Regions from separate parts of the Rhodococcus sp. NPDC076796 genome, predicted to be linked through region 3. Evidence: riboswitches for the same ligand, from Rfam matches in the RefSeq annotation. Region 3 holds a riboswitch; each other region holds the start of a gene.

Region 1 (5,624 bases), on a different contig from region 3:
ATGCGCGCCAACGTCCCGTTGACGAAGCGCACCAGATCCTCGTTGTTCTTGTTGATTCCCACCCCGTAGGGCTCCGGGCTCAGGCTGTCACCGACGATCTCGAGGTAAGGATCCTGTGCCGCGAGGCCGGCGAGGATCGCGTCGTCGGTGCTGATGGCGTCGACCTGCCGTTGCTGCAGCACCACAAGGCAATCCGACCACATCGGTACCGTCACCACGGTCGCGGCGGGTTGGACTCGTTGGAGGCGTCGCAGCGAGGTGGTGCCCTCCACAGCGCACACTCGCTTGTCCGCCAGGTCCTCGACTCCGCGGATGCCCGATCCCTGCACCACCAGAACGCGGTGCTGCGCTTGGAAATACACGGTGGAGAACTGGACGTCCTTGCGGCGAGCGCACGTGATGGTCATGGTCTTGACCACCATGTCCACCGAAGAATCCTGCAGAGCTTCGAGCCGTTCCGCAGAGGTGAGGATGCGAAAGTCCAGCCGGTTCGGATCGCCGAACAGGTCTCGTGAGACCTCCCGCGCGATGTCGACATCGAACCCGACCAGCTGCCCGGACATCGGATCGCGGAAGCTGAAAAGGTTGCTGCCCGTATCCAATCCGACGACCAACCGGCCCTTGGCGCGTAGTGCGTCGAGTGTCGGCTGTGGCGGCGGCGGAGCATCGGTGCCTGTCGGCAGTGGTCGCAGGCTGGCGGTGGGGCGGGCGCACTCGTCGTCGGCGGGGCTCTCGGTTGGCCGAGCGGCGACGGACGCGCCGTCCGGTAGCGGCGGTTCGGTGAACGTCGTGTCGACCTGCGGCGCAGAGTTTTCCGGCGGCGCACAGCCGACCAACAGAGCGGTGACCAGAATGCCGACGGCGAGTAGACGTTTCACAGGTACTCCCGCAGCCTCGGGAACAGGCCGACACCGAAGGCGACCGACGCGACGACGGTGAGCACGTATGCGCCGTTCGAGAGTCCGGACAGCACCCACACCGATCGGTCGATGTTGGACCGCAGTTCGCTTCGCGCATTCTCGATTCCGTCGACCAGAACGCTGTCCAGCGCGGTGAACGCGGCCGCCGAATCTGACTCGCCGGTCCCGGTGGCAATGGAGACCGCGCCGTTGAAATCGCCGACCTCGAGTGCGGAATCGATCCTCGAGTGCGAGACCGACCACGTGTTCAGTGCATCGATCACCGCGGTATCGCCCTGAAACATCTCCGTGAGCCGAGAGACGTTGGCGTCGAACGATTGTCCGTAATCCTGACCGCCGCCGCGGCGGGCGAGATCGAGAGTCTCGTCCGCCCTGGCCTGTTGCGCCAGAATGAAACCCGTCGTGTAGGACTTGAGCGGAGACACTCCGCGGTCGATCGCGCGATCGGTGGCGATCGAGGACACCAGTCCCACCACCAGCATCCAGCCGAGCAGCCCGGCGACAGCGACTGTGGCAGCGAGGAATCCGACGTTCAACGTGCGGCGAGTGGTCCGCGACAGGTACCACTGGGCCAGGCCGGTCATCAGCAACAGGAACACCAGCGAGCCGATCGCGAACAGGGGCGGATTGGTGAACCGTTCCTGATCGGCCGACACCCGCGACGCCTGCTCGGTGTACAACTTCTCCGCCAGGGGCAGCAAACTCGTCTGCATCATCGTCGATGCCTCACCGAGATACGCCGCGCCCACCGGATTTCCGCTGCGGTTGTTGGCCCTGGCCGTCTCGACCAGACCGCTGTACACCGGCAGCCCAGCGGCGATCTGGGTGAGTACCGCGCTGGTGGCCGCGTCGTTCTCGGTCACCCCGGCCGAGGCCGCGATCAGCTCGGACGACGCCTCCCCGAGCGCCTGCGAGTAGCGCTCGCGTACCTCGGGCGGTTCGAGACCACCGGCGATGAACGCGGTGGCCGCAGCCGCGTCGGCCACCGACAGGGCCCCGTACAGATTCTGTGCCGAGTTCGCGAAGGGCTCGGTGCGCACCAACAGGGTGCCGAGGGTGTCGACCCGATCGTGCACGGCCGTGGACGCGAGATTTCCGACCGTCAACGCGAGCACCACCAGCGCGATTCCCATCGCGACCAACCGCGCAGGCGTCGAACGCATCGTGTAGCGAACCGGTGGCTTGCCTGCAGCGACACCGACGTGCGTAGCCGTTGTCGGGGGGACGGCAGCGGAGGGGGTAATACCGGCCGCGATCACGCACCCGAGCATATAAGTAGGCGGACGGTACTGCAGCCACTACAGGCAGGTGATTCACCTAGGGTGGTGAGCATGCGTGGTGACGGTGACGGCTGGGTGATCGGCGAGAACGGCACTCGGCACTGGGGAAAGCACGGTGCCGCCGGACTGTTGCTGCGTGCGCCGTCCGATGCAGGCGAGCCGGTGGTGTTGCTGCAGCACCGTGCCCTGTGGAGTCACCAGGGCGGAACCTGGGCACTACCCGGCGGAGCCCGCGATTCCCACGAGAGCACCGCCCACGCGGCGGTGCGCGAGGCCCACGAAGAAGCCGGTATTTCGGCCGAACAGGTCAGTGTGCGCAGCGAGCGCGTCACCGCGAGCGTCGAGAGCGGCTGGTCCTACACCACCGTCGTCGCCGATACCGATCATCCGCTGACCACTGTGCCCAACGGGGAGAGCACCGAGCTGCGTTGGGTACCGGAGTCGATCGTCGACGAACTCCCGTTGCATCCGGGGTTCGCGTCCAGCTGGCCGTCGCTCCGCACCGTGCCGCTGCGGGTGCTGCTCGACACCGCGAACGTGCTGGGGTCCCGGCCGAACGGATGGTGGAAGGATCGCGCCGGATCGACCGGCGCACTGCTGACCTCGCTGGCCGAGACGCTGCCCCGCACCGTCGAACTGCCCAGCGGTCAGTACGGCTGGCTCACCTGCATCGAAGCCGTGCTCGAAGGCCAGGCCCGGGACGCCGTGGTCGAAGACCCCCGCACCCGGACGATTCTCGCCGATGGCAGTGGCGACGACACCTTGGCCGAGCAGGCCGACATCGACGGAGACCTGACCGCGCTCGTCACCGCCGACCGCGGACTACGCGACCGGCTGCCGGAATCGGTGCAGGTCCTGACGCCGTCCGCAGTGCTGGGTTGGCTCTAGGCCTGCAGCGCTTGGACCAATTCGCGGGCTGCGGCCTGTGGGTCCCTGGCCTCGGTGATCGCCCGGACCACCACGATGCGGTCGGCTCCGGCCGCTCGAACCTGATCCACGTTGGTCGCGTCGACGCCGCCGATGGCGAACCACGGCCGTTCCGGTAGCGCGTCCGCGGTGGCGCGCAGAGCTTCGAGTCCCGCGGCCTTGCGGTTGGGCTTGGTGGGCGTCGGCCACACCGGCCCGACGGCGAAGTAGTCGACGCCGTCCTCGATCGCGGCGAGCGAGGACTGAGCGCGGTTCTGCGTCGACCGGCCGATCACCACGTCCGGCCCGAGGATCTGACGGGCATAGTGCACCGGCAGATCGCCCTGACCCAGATGCAGCACGTCCGCGCCCGAGGCCAATGCCAGATCCGCGCGATCGTTCACCGCAAGCAGCGCACCGTGCCGCTTGGTCGCAGCGAGCAGAATCGCCAGCGCAGCGAGCTCGTCCTTGGCTTCGAGGGGACCGAACTCTCGCTCGCCTGCGGAGTTCTTGTCGCGCAGCTGAATGATGTCGACGCCACCGGACAACGCGGCCTCGGCGAACTGCGCGAGGTCGCCCTTGTCGCGCCTGGCATCGGTACACAGGTACAGGCGAGCGGACGCAAGACGCTCACGGGGAGTCTGGTTGCGGGCGGTCTGAGATGGATGCACAAAGCGAACTGTATTCTCATGGTGGCTGTAAAACGAAGATTGATCGCGGGAGTCCCAGGGTTCGTGGGGCTGAGAGTGGGTTCGCCGCCCTTACCGTCAATACCTGAACCCGATCATGCGGGCGCAGGGAGTGAGGACGTGAATCGCGTGCATATCGTCGTTATCGGCGGAGGCGTCATCGGGTTGTCGACGGCGCTGCGCTTGGCCGAGGACGGTCACCGAGTGGTCGTGCACGATCCCGCGCTCGGTCGAGGCGCATCCTGGGTCGCAGGCGGAATGCTGGCCCCGTTGTCCGAGGGCTGGCCCGGCGAACACGAACTGCTGCATCTGGGCGCTGCGTCGTTGGCGCGGTGGCCGGACTTCGCCCGACGCCTCCCCGGCCCCTCCGTGTTCTCCGCGACCGGATCGGTGACGGTCGCCCTCGACTCCGCCGACGCCGCCGACCTACGAACCATCGCCGAATGGGTGGGCGAACAGGGGCACGAACTCGAGATTTTGGCACGAGCGCAGCTGCGTGAGCTCGAACCTGCTCTGGCACAGAACATTCGACTGGGCCTGCTGGCTCCGACCGAACTGTCGGTGGACAATCGGGCGCTGATCGCCGCGCTCGAGCAGGGGTGCCTGGACGCGGGAGTCGAGTTGGTGACCACCCCGGTGGAGACCATGCCCGACGCCGACCAGGCGGTCCTGGCCGCCGGTGCCCAGTCGGCCGCGTTGTGGCCCACGCTGCCGGTTCGGCCGGTCAAGGGGGAGATCCTCCGCCTGCGACGGCGGCCGAGCGCCGCACCGCCGCCGAACCGGACCGTTCGCGGAACCGTGCACGGCCGTGCAATCTACCTGGTACCGCGCGGCGACGGATTGGTCGTCGGCGCAACCCAATACGAATCCGGCCAGGACACCCAGGTCACCGTCGCCGGGGTACGAGACCTCATCGCCGACGCCGAACGACTCATGCCGAGCATCGGCGAGTACGAGCTGTACGAAACCGCTGCCGGACTGCGGCCGATGAGCCCGGACGGGCTGCCGCTGATCGGCAGGCTGTCTCCCCGGTTGATCGCCGCCACGGGACACGGCCGTAACGGCATCCTGCTCGCGCCCATCACCGCCGACGCCGTCGCCGCGCTGATCTCCGGCGAGACGCTGCCCGAGGCGAAAGCGGCCGAGCCCCAGAGATTTCCGCAGATCGAGAGGACACCATGACACAGGTCGCGATCGGTATCACCGTCAACGGTGAGGACCACCTGCTCACCGAGGATATGACCATGCGTCGGCTGCTCGAATTCCTGGGCATGCCCGAGAAGGGCATCGCTGTCGCCGTTGACGGAGCGGTGCTGCCCAAGAGTCGCTGGGACACCACCGGCGTCGAAAAGGGTTGGGAAATCGACGTTCTCACGGCGGTTCAGGGTGGTTGAGGCCATGACGGGTCTGACCATCGCAGGCCGCACCTTCACCTCCCGGCTCATCACCGGCACCGGCGGAGCGGCGAATCTCGCGGTGCTCGAGGACGCCCTCGTCGCGTCCGGAACCGAACTGACCACCGTCGCGATGCGCCGCGTCGACGCCGCAGGTGGGACGGGAGTGCTGGATCTGCTGCGCCGGTTGAACATCGCCCCGTTGCCGAACACCGCAGGCTGCCGCGGTGCGGCGGAAGCAGTTCTCACCGCGCAACTGGGCCGTGAGGCGCTCGAGACCGACTGGGTGAAACTCGAAGTGATCGCCGACGAGCGAACCCTCCTGCCCGACGCCATCGAATTGGTCAAGGCCGCAGAACAACTCGTGGACGACGGCTTCCAGGTGCTGCCGTACACCACCGACGACCCGGTGCTGGCCAAGCGGCTCGAGGACAT
Region 2 (5,624 bases), on a different contig from region 3:
CGCCTGCGAGCGAAGGAACCGGCGATGAAGAGAATCGGATGTGCCGCAGTGGCAGTCGTCGGGGCGTGCCTGCTCGGGGCCTGCGGCGCGAGCGGCGAAGGCGACGGTCCGATGGCCACCGTGATCACCGACCGCCCCACCCCGATCACCACGGCTCCCTCCGCCCCCTCTGCCACGTCGGCAACACCGTCCACCACCGCGACCGGCACGCCGACGTCCACCACTCCGGCACCGACGAGTCCTGCTGCAGCCCAGGCGAAGCCGCAGGACTACGCAGGCAAGGCACCCGGCTGGTACTACTTCTCGAGCCCCAGCGGAAAATTCGAGTGCGGTATCGCCGTCCTCGAATCCTCGATCGCCGGATGCCACGGATCACTCCCTGATTCGGCACCCGAGGTTCCCGGCAGCGGGGCGTCGGGAACGGCGGTGAAACCCAATGCTGTGCAGCTGATCGCCGGGTCCCCGGCGAAGTTCGAAAGCCTCGGCGATCCCAAATTCCACCGTTTCGACGGTCCTGCGGCGGCCTTGCCGTACGGCGAAGTGCTCACCGTCCCCGGAAGTGGCTCAACCAACGGCCTGCAGTGCAGCATCGACGAACAGACCGGGGTCACGTGCTCCGATCAGGTCGGCCACGGCTTCACCGTCTCGGACGAGGATTTCGACCTTCGTTGACGGTCTCGTTCGCGCGGCAAATTACCAGGCGTAATGTCCGGGGACGGTACGACAATCCCTGCCGTACGGTCTCCCCAGCGGCCGACGCCCGTGCGCGCGGCCGGAAGGTGCATCACTCATGAATCAGACCTCGGACCGCCACGCAGCGAAGGTCATCGGCGTCAGCATCGCCGCTGCTGTGGGCGGGTTCCTGTTCGGCTTCGACAGCTCGGTCATCAACGGCGCTGTCGACTCGATCGAAGATCACTTCTCCCTCGGCTCGTTCACCACCGGCTTCGTGGTCGCGATCGCCCTCATCGGGTGCGCAGTGGGTGCCTGGTTCGCCGGCAGCCTCGCAGACCGTTGGGGACGCAAGAAAGTCATGCTGCTGGGCTCGGCCCTGTTCGTCATTTCCTCGATCGGTTCGGGATTGGCGTTCAGCGTCCCCGATCTCATGCTCTGGCGAGTGCTCGGCGGACTCGGAATCGGCATCGCCTCGGTGATCGCACCGGCGTACATCGCCGAGATCGCTCCGGCCAAATGGCGTGGCTCCCTGGCCTCGCTCCAGCAATTGGCCATCACCATCGGCATTTTCGCAGCTCTGCTGTCCGACGCCCTTCTCGCCGGTGCCGCCGACGGCGCGTCCAACGACCTGTGGTTCGGCATCGAGGCCTGGCGCTGGATGTTCCTGGTCGGCGTGATTCCCGCTCTCGTGTACGGGTTGCTGGCCACCCTGATCCCGGAGTCTCCGCGCTACCTCGTCGGTCAGCATCTCGACGAAGAAGCGGCCCGAGTCCTCGCCGAGATCACCGGTGAGCTGCATCCGGACGAGCGCGTCCACGAGATCAGACTGACGCTGCGCAAGGAGTCACGCTCGTCGTTCGCCGACATTCGCGGTCCGAAGTTCGGCCTGCAACCCATCGTCTGGGTCGGCATCACGATGGCCGTGCTGCAGCAGTTGGTCGGCATCAACGCGATCTTCTACTACTCGACGACGCTGTGGCGGTCGGTCGGCTTCACCGAGGATCAATCGTTCACCACCTCTGTCATCACCGCTGTGATCAACGTGGTCATGACGTTCGTGGCGATCCTGTTCGTCGACCGAATCGGTCGGCGCAAGCTGCTGATGGCGGGCTCGATCGGCATGTTCGGCGGGCTCGTCATGGCGTCGGTGGCGTTCTCGCAGGCGACCGGCAGCGGCGATGACGTCACGTTGCCCGCTCCGTGGGGTGCGATCGCGTTGGTCGGTGCCAATCTGTTCGTCATCTTCTTCGCCTCGACCTGGGGTCCGATCATGTGGGTCATGCTCGGTGAGATGTTCCCCAACCGCATGCGCGCCATGGCGCTCGGCATCGGTACCGCAGCCAACTGGATGGCCAACTTCGCTGTCACGCTTGCCTTCCCACCACTGACGTCGTCTGTGGGGCTATGGGTGATCTACGCAGGGTTCGCTATGTTCGCCGCGCTCTCGTTCTTCTTCGTGAAGGCCAAGATCAGGGAGACCAAGGGGATGGAACTCGAGGACATGCTGGGCTGACGCCGAACCGCAGATACAGGGGCGGCGGCATCGACACCGAGTGACCGGTGTTACTGTCGCTTTCGTTCTGACACGGGGTGTGTCCGCCGATGCGGATGCTGAGATCAAACCCGCCGAACCTGATGCAGGTAATGCTGACGAAGGGATGTCAAGGCGATGACGCCTGTTGTATCTGCGGACCCGGTCCGCTTCACCGATCTACTGTGGGATGCCTCCGAGGACATTCGACGCGCGATCGACGACCTCGAATTTCTTCGACTCCTCGGGGCGGGGACGCTTCCGCTCGACGCGTTCCGTCGGTACCTCGAACAGGACTCGCTCTATCTCGGTGGGTACGTCAAGTCGCTGTCGCTGCTGGCAGCACACGCACCGAACCCGGTCGCCGGAGCATTCTGGGCAAGCGCCGCCGCGAGCGCGATGGACGAGGCCGCGTCGCACGAAGCGATGCTGACCGGTGGAGCGCTGCCCCCGTCGACCCGGACGCCCGAGCCTTCACCGGCATGCCTCGGTTACACGTCCTACCTGACCGCGACGGCGGCAACCGAACCGTATCCTGTTGCAGCAGCAGCTGTTCTGCCGTGCTTCTGGATCTACGCCGACGTCGGCCGCTCACTCGCCGGTGCCGCGAGGGCGGTTCTCGATCGCGATCCCGATCACCCGTATGCGCAGTGGGTGGCCGCGTACGACGCTCCCGAATTCCATGCCATCGTCGACGCAGCCAGGACATTCGTGGACGACGCGGCTGCTGCCGCGACTCCGATACAGCGCGAGCAGATGATCGACGCCTTCGTCGTGGCATCGAGGTACGAATTGATGTTCTGGGACAGCGCTTTACATCCCACCCCATGGCCCCTGGCCGAGAGTGCGGTGTACGCATGAGAACCACTCGAATTCTCGCCTCGTTGGCGGCGGCCGTCGTTGCCACGACCGGGCTGGCGGGCTGCTCGGACTCGACGGACTCCGACACCATTCGGTTCGCGTTGGACTGGACGCCCAACACCAACCACACCGGCCTCTATGTGGCCCTGCAGGAAGGCTATTTCGCCGACGCCGGCCTGGACGTGGAGATTCTGCCGTACAACAATACTGCGGCGGACACTCTCGTCGATGCCGGAAACGCAGAGTTCGGTATCAGCACACAGAGTTCGGGCGTCTTCGCCACCTCGGCGGGCGCGCAGATCGTCTCGGTCCTCGCGCCGCTCCAACACTGGGCGACCGGCATCGGAGTTCGCGCCGATCGAGACGACATACCGAGCCCGAAGGCGCTCGACGGGAAGGTCTATGCCGGCTTCGGCGAGTCCGGCGAGCAGGCCGGACTCGAGAAGGTCATCCAGAATGACGGCGGCACAGGCGAATACGAAACGGTGGTACTGGGCACCTCGGCGTACGAGGCGGTCTACTCCGGTACCGCCGACTTCACCGTCTCCTACTTTGCGTGGGAAGGCATCGAGGCCGAGCACAGCGGAACGCCGATGAAGTACTTCGACTACACCGACTACGGATTTCCCGACGCCTACGCGATCACGATCAGTGGTAACGAACCCTGGCTCGCAGCCCATCCGGATCAGGCCGAGAAGTTCGTCCAGGCACTTCAGCGCGGCTACCAACTCGCCGCCGACGATCCGGACAAGGCCGCACAGGATCTGATCGACGCCAATCCGGGAACATTCACCGACGAATCGCTCGTCTTCGAGAGCCAAGAGATGCTCGCAGATAAGTACATGAAGGACTCCACTGGCGAGGTAGGACGGCAGAGTCTCGACAAGTGGACCGAGTACTCGAAATTCCTCTACGACAGCGGTGTGCTCGCCGATCAGAACGGCGCGCCTCTGACCGCGGAGCCGGACTGGTCGACCTACTTCACCAATGACTACCTCGGCGATCGATGAGGCGGTAGCCGCTGACCGAGGTTCCTACTCGTTCAGCGGTATCCGAGCCTCGCTGCGTTGGGCGTGGCCTGCGCTGACCGTCGTCGTTCTGATAATCGCCACCTGGCAGGTCTACGTCCAGATCAGCGGCATCCGGCCGCAGGTGCTGCCGTCCCCCGGCCGCGTGGTGGTCCAGGGTTGGGCGCAGCGCGACGCGATCGCCGAGAACGCGGCGGCGACCCTGCAAGTGACCCTCATCGGTTTCGCGGTCTCGTTGGCCCTGGCCTGGTTGCTGGCCATCGCGGTGGATTTCTCGCCGTGGCTGCGGCGCGCGTTCGTTCCCCTCTTCGTCGTATCGCAGACACTTCCGATCATCGCGATCGCGCCGCTGTTGATCATCTGGTTCGGCTTCGGGCTGCTTCCGAAGATCCTGGTGATCGCACTGGCCACGTTCTTCCCGATGGCCATCGGACTCATCGAGGGTTTCGCAGCGGCCGATCGGGACGCGCGGTCGCTGCTGGCCAGCATGGGTGCCTCGCGCTGGCAACAGTTTCGATACGTGCGGCTACCGTCGGCGCTTCCCCGATTCTTCACCTCGCTGCGCATCGGAATCACCTACGCTGTCGTCGGTGCGATCTTTGCCGAATATGCCGGGGCCAGTGCGGGACTCGGAATCTACATGAGCCAACAGAAGAACTCGTTTCGTACCGATCTGGTTCTCGCCGCGGTTGCCGTGACGGCCGTGATCAGTGTGGTCCTGTTCGTCTCGACTTTCCTGGTGGAGCGGTTTGTCGCGCCTTGGGCACGTCACGGTTCGGCGGGTCTCCATGTCTGACGCCGACACGTGCATCGATGTTCGCGATCTCAGCAAATCATTCGGCGAGAAGCCCGTCCTCGACGGCATGTCGTTCGGTGTTCGCCCCGGCGAGTTCGTGTCGATCATCGGCCCGAGCGGTTCCGGTAAGAGCACGGTGTTCAACATGCTGGCCGGGCTCGACAGGCCCGATTCCGGCACGGTTCGAGTACCGCCGTGCGCCTACATGCCGCAGAAGGATCTCCTGTTTCCGTGGCGTTCGGTGTTGGACAACACCACCCTCGGGCTCGAAGTGCAGGGCGTTGCCAAGAAGGAAGCGCGTGCGCGGGCACGCGAGCTGTTCCCGGTGTTCGGCCTGGACGGGTACGAGTCGGCCAGACCGTCCGAGCTCTCCGGCGGCATGCGCCAGCGGGCGGCGCTGCTGCGCACGGTGGTGCAGGGACGATCGGTACTACTGCTCGACGAACCCTTCGGGGCGCTGGACTCGTTGACTCGAAGCGACATGCAGGCGTGGTTGCAGCAGGTCTGGTCGGAGTTTCGGTGGACGGTGCTGATGATCACGCACGACATCCGCGAAGCGGTCTATCTCTCCGATCGCGTGATCGTCCTCTCCCCCAGGCCCGCCCACGTTCGACGCCAGATCGAGGTCACGCTGCCCCGCCCACGCAAACTCGAGGTCGTCACGACGCCGCAGTTCTCGGCGGTCGAGAAACAGTTGATGGACGTTCTGCTCAGCGCGTCGACGCTCTGACCG
Region 3 (5,624 bases):
GCCCGTCGAAGAGAATCCCGTTGCCGCCGCGATGCATTGGGCGCAGATGTTCCCCAACCCCGGTCTGTCGTGGAAGAACCTCGCGTTCCTGCGGGAGCACTGGAGCGGCCCGATCGTGCTCAAGGGAATCTGCACCGTCGGCGACGCGCGAGAGGCCGCAGCGCACGGAGTCGACGGCATCGTCGTCTCCAACCACGGCGGTCGTCAGATCGACGGGGCCAGAGCATCACTCGACGCGTTGCCGTCCATCGTCGACGCGGTGGGCGAGCAGCTGACAGTCCTGTTCGACTCGGGCGTACGCACCGGAGCCGACATGGCCAAGGCCCTCGCGCTCGGGGCCGACGCGGTACTGCTCGGCCGACCGTTCCTCTACGGACTCGCACTCGGCGGGCAAGAGGGCGTGGCGCACGTATTGCGCTGTCTGCTGGCCGAATTCGACTTGGTGACCAGCCTGTCCGGTCATGCCGGTGCGGGCGAGCTCGGCCGCGACTCGATCATGGAGTCCTGATGGAGTGGACGAAGCACGCGATCTGGTGGCACCTGTACCCGCTCGGCTTCACCGGCGCACCGGTGCACGGCTGGGACGGTGAGTCCCAATCAGATCTGCACCGGCTGAACAGAATCGAGAAGTGGCTCGACTACGCACTCGAGCTCGGCGCGTCGGGCATCGCCCTCGGTCCGATCTTCGAGTCCGAGAAGCACGGCTACGACACGGTCGACTACTACCACGTCGACGGCAGATTGGGCACCGACGAGGACATCGACTCCCTGATCGCCGCAGCGCATTCCCGCGGCCTCAAGGTCATGTTCGACGGCGTGTTCAACCATGTGGCGCAGAGCTTTCCGAAGTTCCGCCAGGCCCTCGCCGAGGGTGCGGACTCCGAGGCCGCGCAGTGGTTCCACCTCGATTGGTCCGGGGACGAGCCGACGCATCGAAACTTCGAGGGCCACGACGAACTGGTTGCGCTCAACCACGAGAGCCCGCACGTGCAGCAGTACGTCGTGGACGTGCTCTCGCACTGGCTGGGGCGAGGCGTCGACGCCTGGCGGCTCGACGCGGCATATGCGGTGTCGCCGCGCTTCTGGGCCGCGGTGCTGCCGAAGGTTCGGGAAAAGCACCCGGACGCATACTTTCTCGGCGAGGTCATTCACGGCGACTACGACCGAATCGTCTCGGCCTCCACGTTGGATTCGGTCACCCAGTACGAGCTGTGGAAGGCGATCTGGAGCGGTCTGAGCGAGAGGAACTTCTTCGAGCTCTCCCACGCTCTGGAGCGCCACAACGGGTGGCTCGACGCCTTCGTGCCCGCCACGTTCGTCGGAAATCACGACGTCAATCGCATCGCCAGCGTGATCGAGGACGAGCGACATCTGGTGCACGCGTTGGTGGTTCTGTTCACCGTGGGCGGTATGCCGATGATCTATTACGGCGACGAGCAGGCGTTCCGAGGCATCAAGGAGGACCGTGTCGGCGGCGACGACGAGGTGCGTCCGGAGTACCCCGACACGTCCGATGATCTGGCCCCGTACGGCTGGCCGGTCTTCCGCATTCATCAGGAGCTGATCGGTGTACGGCGTCGAAACCCGTGGTTGTACTCCGCGCGCACCGAAACGCTCGAGCTCACGAACACCGCGCTGCTCTATCGTGCGCAGGCGGGCGAGAATTCGCTGACGGTGGCGCTCAATCTCGGTGACGATGCCATCGACCACCCGGTCCAGGGCAGCGAAGTACTGGCAGGTGAGGCGAACGTGAACGACGGGCGGGTGAGCGTTCCGCCGCACGGCTGGGCTGTCATCGGCTGATCGCTGCATACGGTTGTGTTCGGCTGTCTACGCCGAACACAAGAAAGCGGTAGAGGCCGCTACAGGTACAGTCGAGCGCGACACGGGGTGCCCCCAGGGGCTGAGAACACACCCGTCGAACCTGATCTGGTTAGGACCAGCGAAGGGAATGTCGTGACGTTTCGGTATTTCCTGTCCCTCGCGACGGTCCCGACCTCGAACGAGAGGCGAGGCACATGAAATTCGACGAGCAGACGGTCTTGGTCACCGGCGGTGGACGCGGACTGGGATCATCGATCGCGGCAGCATTTGCCGGTCAGGGTGCACGCGTGGTGATCGATTACCGCAACAGCAGAGATGCTGCCGAAGCGCTGGCGGACCGACTCGGCGAGAACGCGATCGCAGTGCAGGGTGACGTCACCGACGAGTCGGCCGTCGCCGCACTGTTCGACACTGCACGCGAACACTTCGGCACCCCGATCACCACCGTCGTCAACAATGCGCTGGCCGATTTCTCCTTCGACGGCGATGCCCGGCCCAAAGCCGACACCATCACCTGGGAGCGTTTCGACGCACAGCTGCGTGGCAGCGTCCGCGCGGCCTTGCTCACCACCCAGGCTGCACTGCCAGGTATGCGGGAGGCGGGGTTCGGACGAATCATCAACGTGGGCACCAATTTGTTCCAGAATCCGGTGGTGCCGTATCACGACTACACCGCGTCCAAGGCCGCACTGCTCTCACTGACGCGAACGTTGTCCGCGGACCTGGGTGCAGACAACATCACAGTCAACATGGTCTCGGGAGGACTGCTGCGCACCACCGATGCCAGTGCCGCGACCCCGGCCGAGGTGTTCGACTTCATCGCGGCCTCGACCCCCTTGCAACGCGTCACCACGCCGGAGGAGTTCGCCGATGCCCTGCTGTTCTTCGCTTCGCCGTGGGCGCGGTCGGTGACCGGCCAGAATCTCGTCGTCGACGGCGGCCTGGTCAAGAACTGACATGCACCTCAACGCGTTTCTCTACGGTTGCGGCCACCACAGCGCCGCGTGGCGTCATCCCGAGTCGCGGGTGGAGGATCTCGGCGACATCTCGTACTACGAGGAACTCGCGCAGCTCGCCGAACGGGGAAAGTTCGATGCGGTGTTCTTCGCCGACGGACATTCGGTGCGCGACCCGGCCGGGGCCGGCACCTGGTTCCTCGAGCCGATCACCGCGCTGTCGGCCATGGCCAGGGCCACGACGCACATCGGTCTCGTCACCACGGTGTCGTCCACGTTCTACACCCCGTTCCATGCTGCACGCATGTTGGCGTCGCTCGATCACATCAGCGGCGGCCGTGCCGGCTGGAACGTCGTCACCTCCATGTTCGACGCCGAAGCACGCAATCACGGAATGGACGTCATCCCCGCTCGTGAGGAGCGCTATGCGCGCGCCGAGGAGTTCGTCGATACTGCTCTCGCGCTGTGGGATTCGTGGGAGGCCGACGCGTTGACGCTCGATCGAAGCGGAGACTATGCGGATCCGGCCAAGGTGCACTCGATCGACCACGACGGCAAACACTTTCGGGTCGACGGCCCGTTGACGGTGCCGCGGTCGCCGCAGGGCAGGCCGGTCCTGTTCCAGGCCGGCGCGTCGGGCCCGGGGCGTGATCTCGCTGCGAAGTACGCCGAGGCGATCTACGCCGTCGCCTACGATCTCGTTGCGGCGCAGAGCTATTACGACGACGTCAAGCTACGCATCGACCGCTCCGGTCGCGACAGCGCGGCGGTGGGGATCATGCCGGGTCTGGTGACGTACGTGGGCTCGACCATGGAAGAAGCCCGCCGGAAGAAGGCCGAGCTGGATCGGCTGCTACCCACCGAGCAGTCGCTGGCGATGTTGTCCACGTTCACCGGGCAGGACTGTGCTGCTTGGGAACTCGATGCTCCGGTACCGCCCCTGCCCCCGGCGGCCGAGTTCACCGGACCGCTGGGTCGCTACGAAACGATCCTGCGCATCGTCGAGAAGGATGCTCCCACCGTGCGGGAACTGCTCGGCACCCTCGCGGCCGGCGGCGGGCACGCCACGATGATCGGCACACCGGAGTCCATAGCCGACGAGATGCAGTCGTGGATCGGCCGTGGTGCCGACGGATTCAATCTGATGTGTCCGCGATATCCGGATTCTCTGAAGGACTTCGTTGACCACGTGGTCCCGATCCTGCAGCAGCGCGGTATCTTTCGGACGGACTACACCGAGTCGACGCTGCGGGGGCACCTGGCTCACTGAGCCGATTCACCGAACGGTCGGCCCGAAGACTCCCCGATCGACGAACGCGACGAGAGCGTCGAGACCGTCGTCGGGCGAGCCCTGCCACAGCCGGGCGAAGTTTTCCGCCGCACCGCCGATCAGTATCGCGGTGGTCGCAGGGGATGCCGGTAGGTCGACTCCTGCGGACTCGAATGCAGTCAGTCGAGCGACCCAGGGCTCGAACTGAACCTGCATGAATCGTTGCACTTGCCGCGCGAAGTCGGCATTGACCAGCGCGGCATCACGGAGGGCATCGATCACCACCCGGTGCCGAGTGAGCAACTGCCAGAACACTTCCACGTGGGGGCGCATCGTCGGGTGCTCGCGCGCCGCCGGATCCTGAGTGGCGACGATGACGTCGGCGTCGTCACCGATCTGCTCGGCGAGGGCCAGCAACAGCTCGTCCTTGCTGGAGTAGTGGTTGTAGAACGACCCTGCCGCTCGTCCGGCTTCGCGGGTGATGTCGACGATCTTGGTGTTCAGGTATCCGGAACGAGCGAACACGACGCGGGCGGCGTTCTCCAGTTCGATGCGGGTCTGTTCGGCCTGTTGCGCCCGTGTTGTGGCGGCCATGTCTGCTCCCTGCCTGTTGACACCTCTGCCGTCACGATACACACTGAATCATGATTCAGTGAATGTTCATTCGTCGAAGGGGTCGTCATGAAAGCAGCAGTTTTGACCGAGTTCGGTGTACCCACGTACGCCGACCACGGGAATCCGGCACCCGCCCAAGGGCTGGAAGTGATCGACGTGGCGGCGGCGACGCTCAATGCCGTCGACATCGCCATCGCCTCGGGTAGGCACTATTTGAGCCCGATGTCGCTGCCGACGGTGAGCGGCATCGAAGGCGCAGGTACGACGTCGGACGGCCGACGCGTCTACTTCTCCCTGCCCGTTTCGCCCTACGGTTCGATGGCTCAGCAGGCGCTGGTCTCGACGAGCTCGCTCATCGAACTGCCCGATGGACTGGACTTCTCTACCGCCGCCACTCTCGGGAACGCGGGACTGGCAGCGCTGATGCCCCTCACTCACGGCGGGCGGATGGAGGCCGGTGAGAATGTCGTGATCCTCGGTGGCACCGGGGTCGTCGGACGCCTGGCAGTGCAGGCCGCGAAGCTGCTCGGCGCCGGATCGATCACCGTCGTCGGGCGCGACGAGGCTGCACTCGAAGCCACCCGCGAACTCGGTGCCACGGCGACGGTGGCCGTCGGCGACAAGAGCGTCGACGAAGTGAGCGCGGCTATCCGAGACGCATCGTCAGGAGCCGACCTGATACTCGACTACACCTGGGGCACAGTGGCTCTGGCGGCGCTGCGTGCGGGCAACCGGCTGGTACGACTGGTGCAGATCGGTGATCGAGCCGGAGCCGACATCACCCTACCGGCCCAGTTGATGCGATCGCTCGGAGCCAGTGTGCACGGGTTCATGCCCATCCACTACGGGCCCGACGCAGTGCAACATTCGTATCGCGCCCTGACCGACTGGGCCGCGGCCGGCCAGATCACGGTTGCGTTCGAGAACGTTCCGCTGGCCGAGGTGGCGAGTGCATGGAA

Evidence for each region. Region 3 has a riboswitch for thiamine pyrophosphate ahead of AB0366_RS15415 (3-oxoacyl-ACP reductase). Riboswitches for the same ligand answer to the same signal wherever they lie in the genome.
Region 1: it holds a riboswitch for thiamine pyrophosphate, as region 3 does, so the genes downstream of both, thiO (glycine oxidase ThiO) here and AB0366_RS15415 (3-oxoacyl-ACP reductase) in region 3, are expected to answer to the same signal.
Region 2: it holds a riboswitch for thiamine pyrophosphate, as region 3 does, so the genes downstream of both, AB0366_RS25740 (TenA family protein) here and AB0366_RS15415 (3-oxoacyl-ACP reductase) in region 3, are expected to answer to the same signal.

Annotation. Positions count from the first base shown of each region.
Region 1 is NZ_JBFBMS010000002.1:230,897-236,520, reverse strand. Features, by position in the region: gene AB0366_RS06285 (glutamate ABC transporter substrate-binding protein) at 1-851, opposite strand, end outside; gene AB0366_RS06280 (hypothetical protein) at 875-2,179, opposite strand; gene AB0366_RS06275 (NUDIX hydrolase) at 2,252-3,088, shown strand; gene thiE (thiamine phosphate synthase) at 3,085-3,777, opposite strand; TPP riboswitch at 3,813-3,926, shown strand; gene thiO (glycine oxidase ThiO) at 3,925-4,977, shown strand; gene thiS (sulfur carrier protein ThiS) at 4,974-5,189, shown strand; gene AB0366_RS06255 (thiazole synthase) at 5,194-5,624, shown strand, end outside.
Region 2 is NZ_JBFBMS010000015.1:74,764-80,387, forward strand. Features, by position in the region: gene AB0366_RS25730 (hypothetical protein) at 25-672, shown strand; gene AB0366_RS25735 (sugar porter family MFS transporter) at 791-2,188, shown strand; TPP riboswitch at 2,252-2,351, shown strand; gene AB0366_RS25740 (TenA family protein) at 2,345-3,067, shown strand; gene AB0366_RS25745 (ABC transporter substrate-binding protein) at 3,064-4,077, shown strand; gene AB0366_RS25750 (ABC transporter permease) at 4,055-4,891, shown strand; gene AB0366_RS25755 (ABC transporter ATP-binding protein) at 4,884-5,621, shown strand.
Region 3 is NZ_JBFBMS010000004.1:293,863-299,486, forward strand. Features, by position in the region: gene AB0366_RS15405 (alpha-hydroxy-acid oxidizing protein) at 1-508, shown strand, start outside; gene AB0366_RS15410 (alpha-amylase family protein) at 508-1,803, shown strand; TPP riboswitch at 1,877-1,969, shown strand; gene AB0366_RS15415 (3-oxoacyl-ACP reductase) at 2,019-2,780, shown strand; gene AB0366_RS15420 (LLM class flavin-dependent oxidoreductase) at 2,782-4,050, shown strand; gene AB0366_RS15425 (TetR/AcrR family transcriptional regulator) at 4,057-4,644, opposite strand; gene AB0366_RS15430 (zinc-binding dehydrogenase) at 4,732-5,624, shown strand, end outside.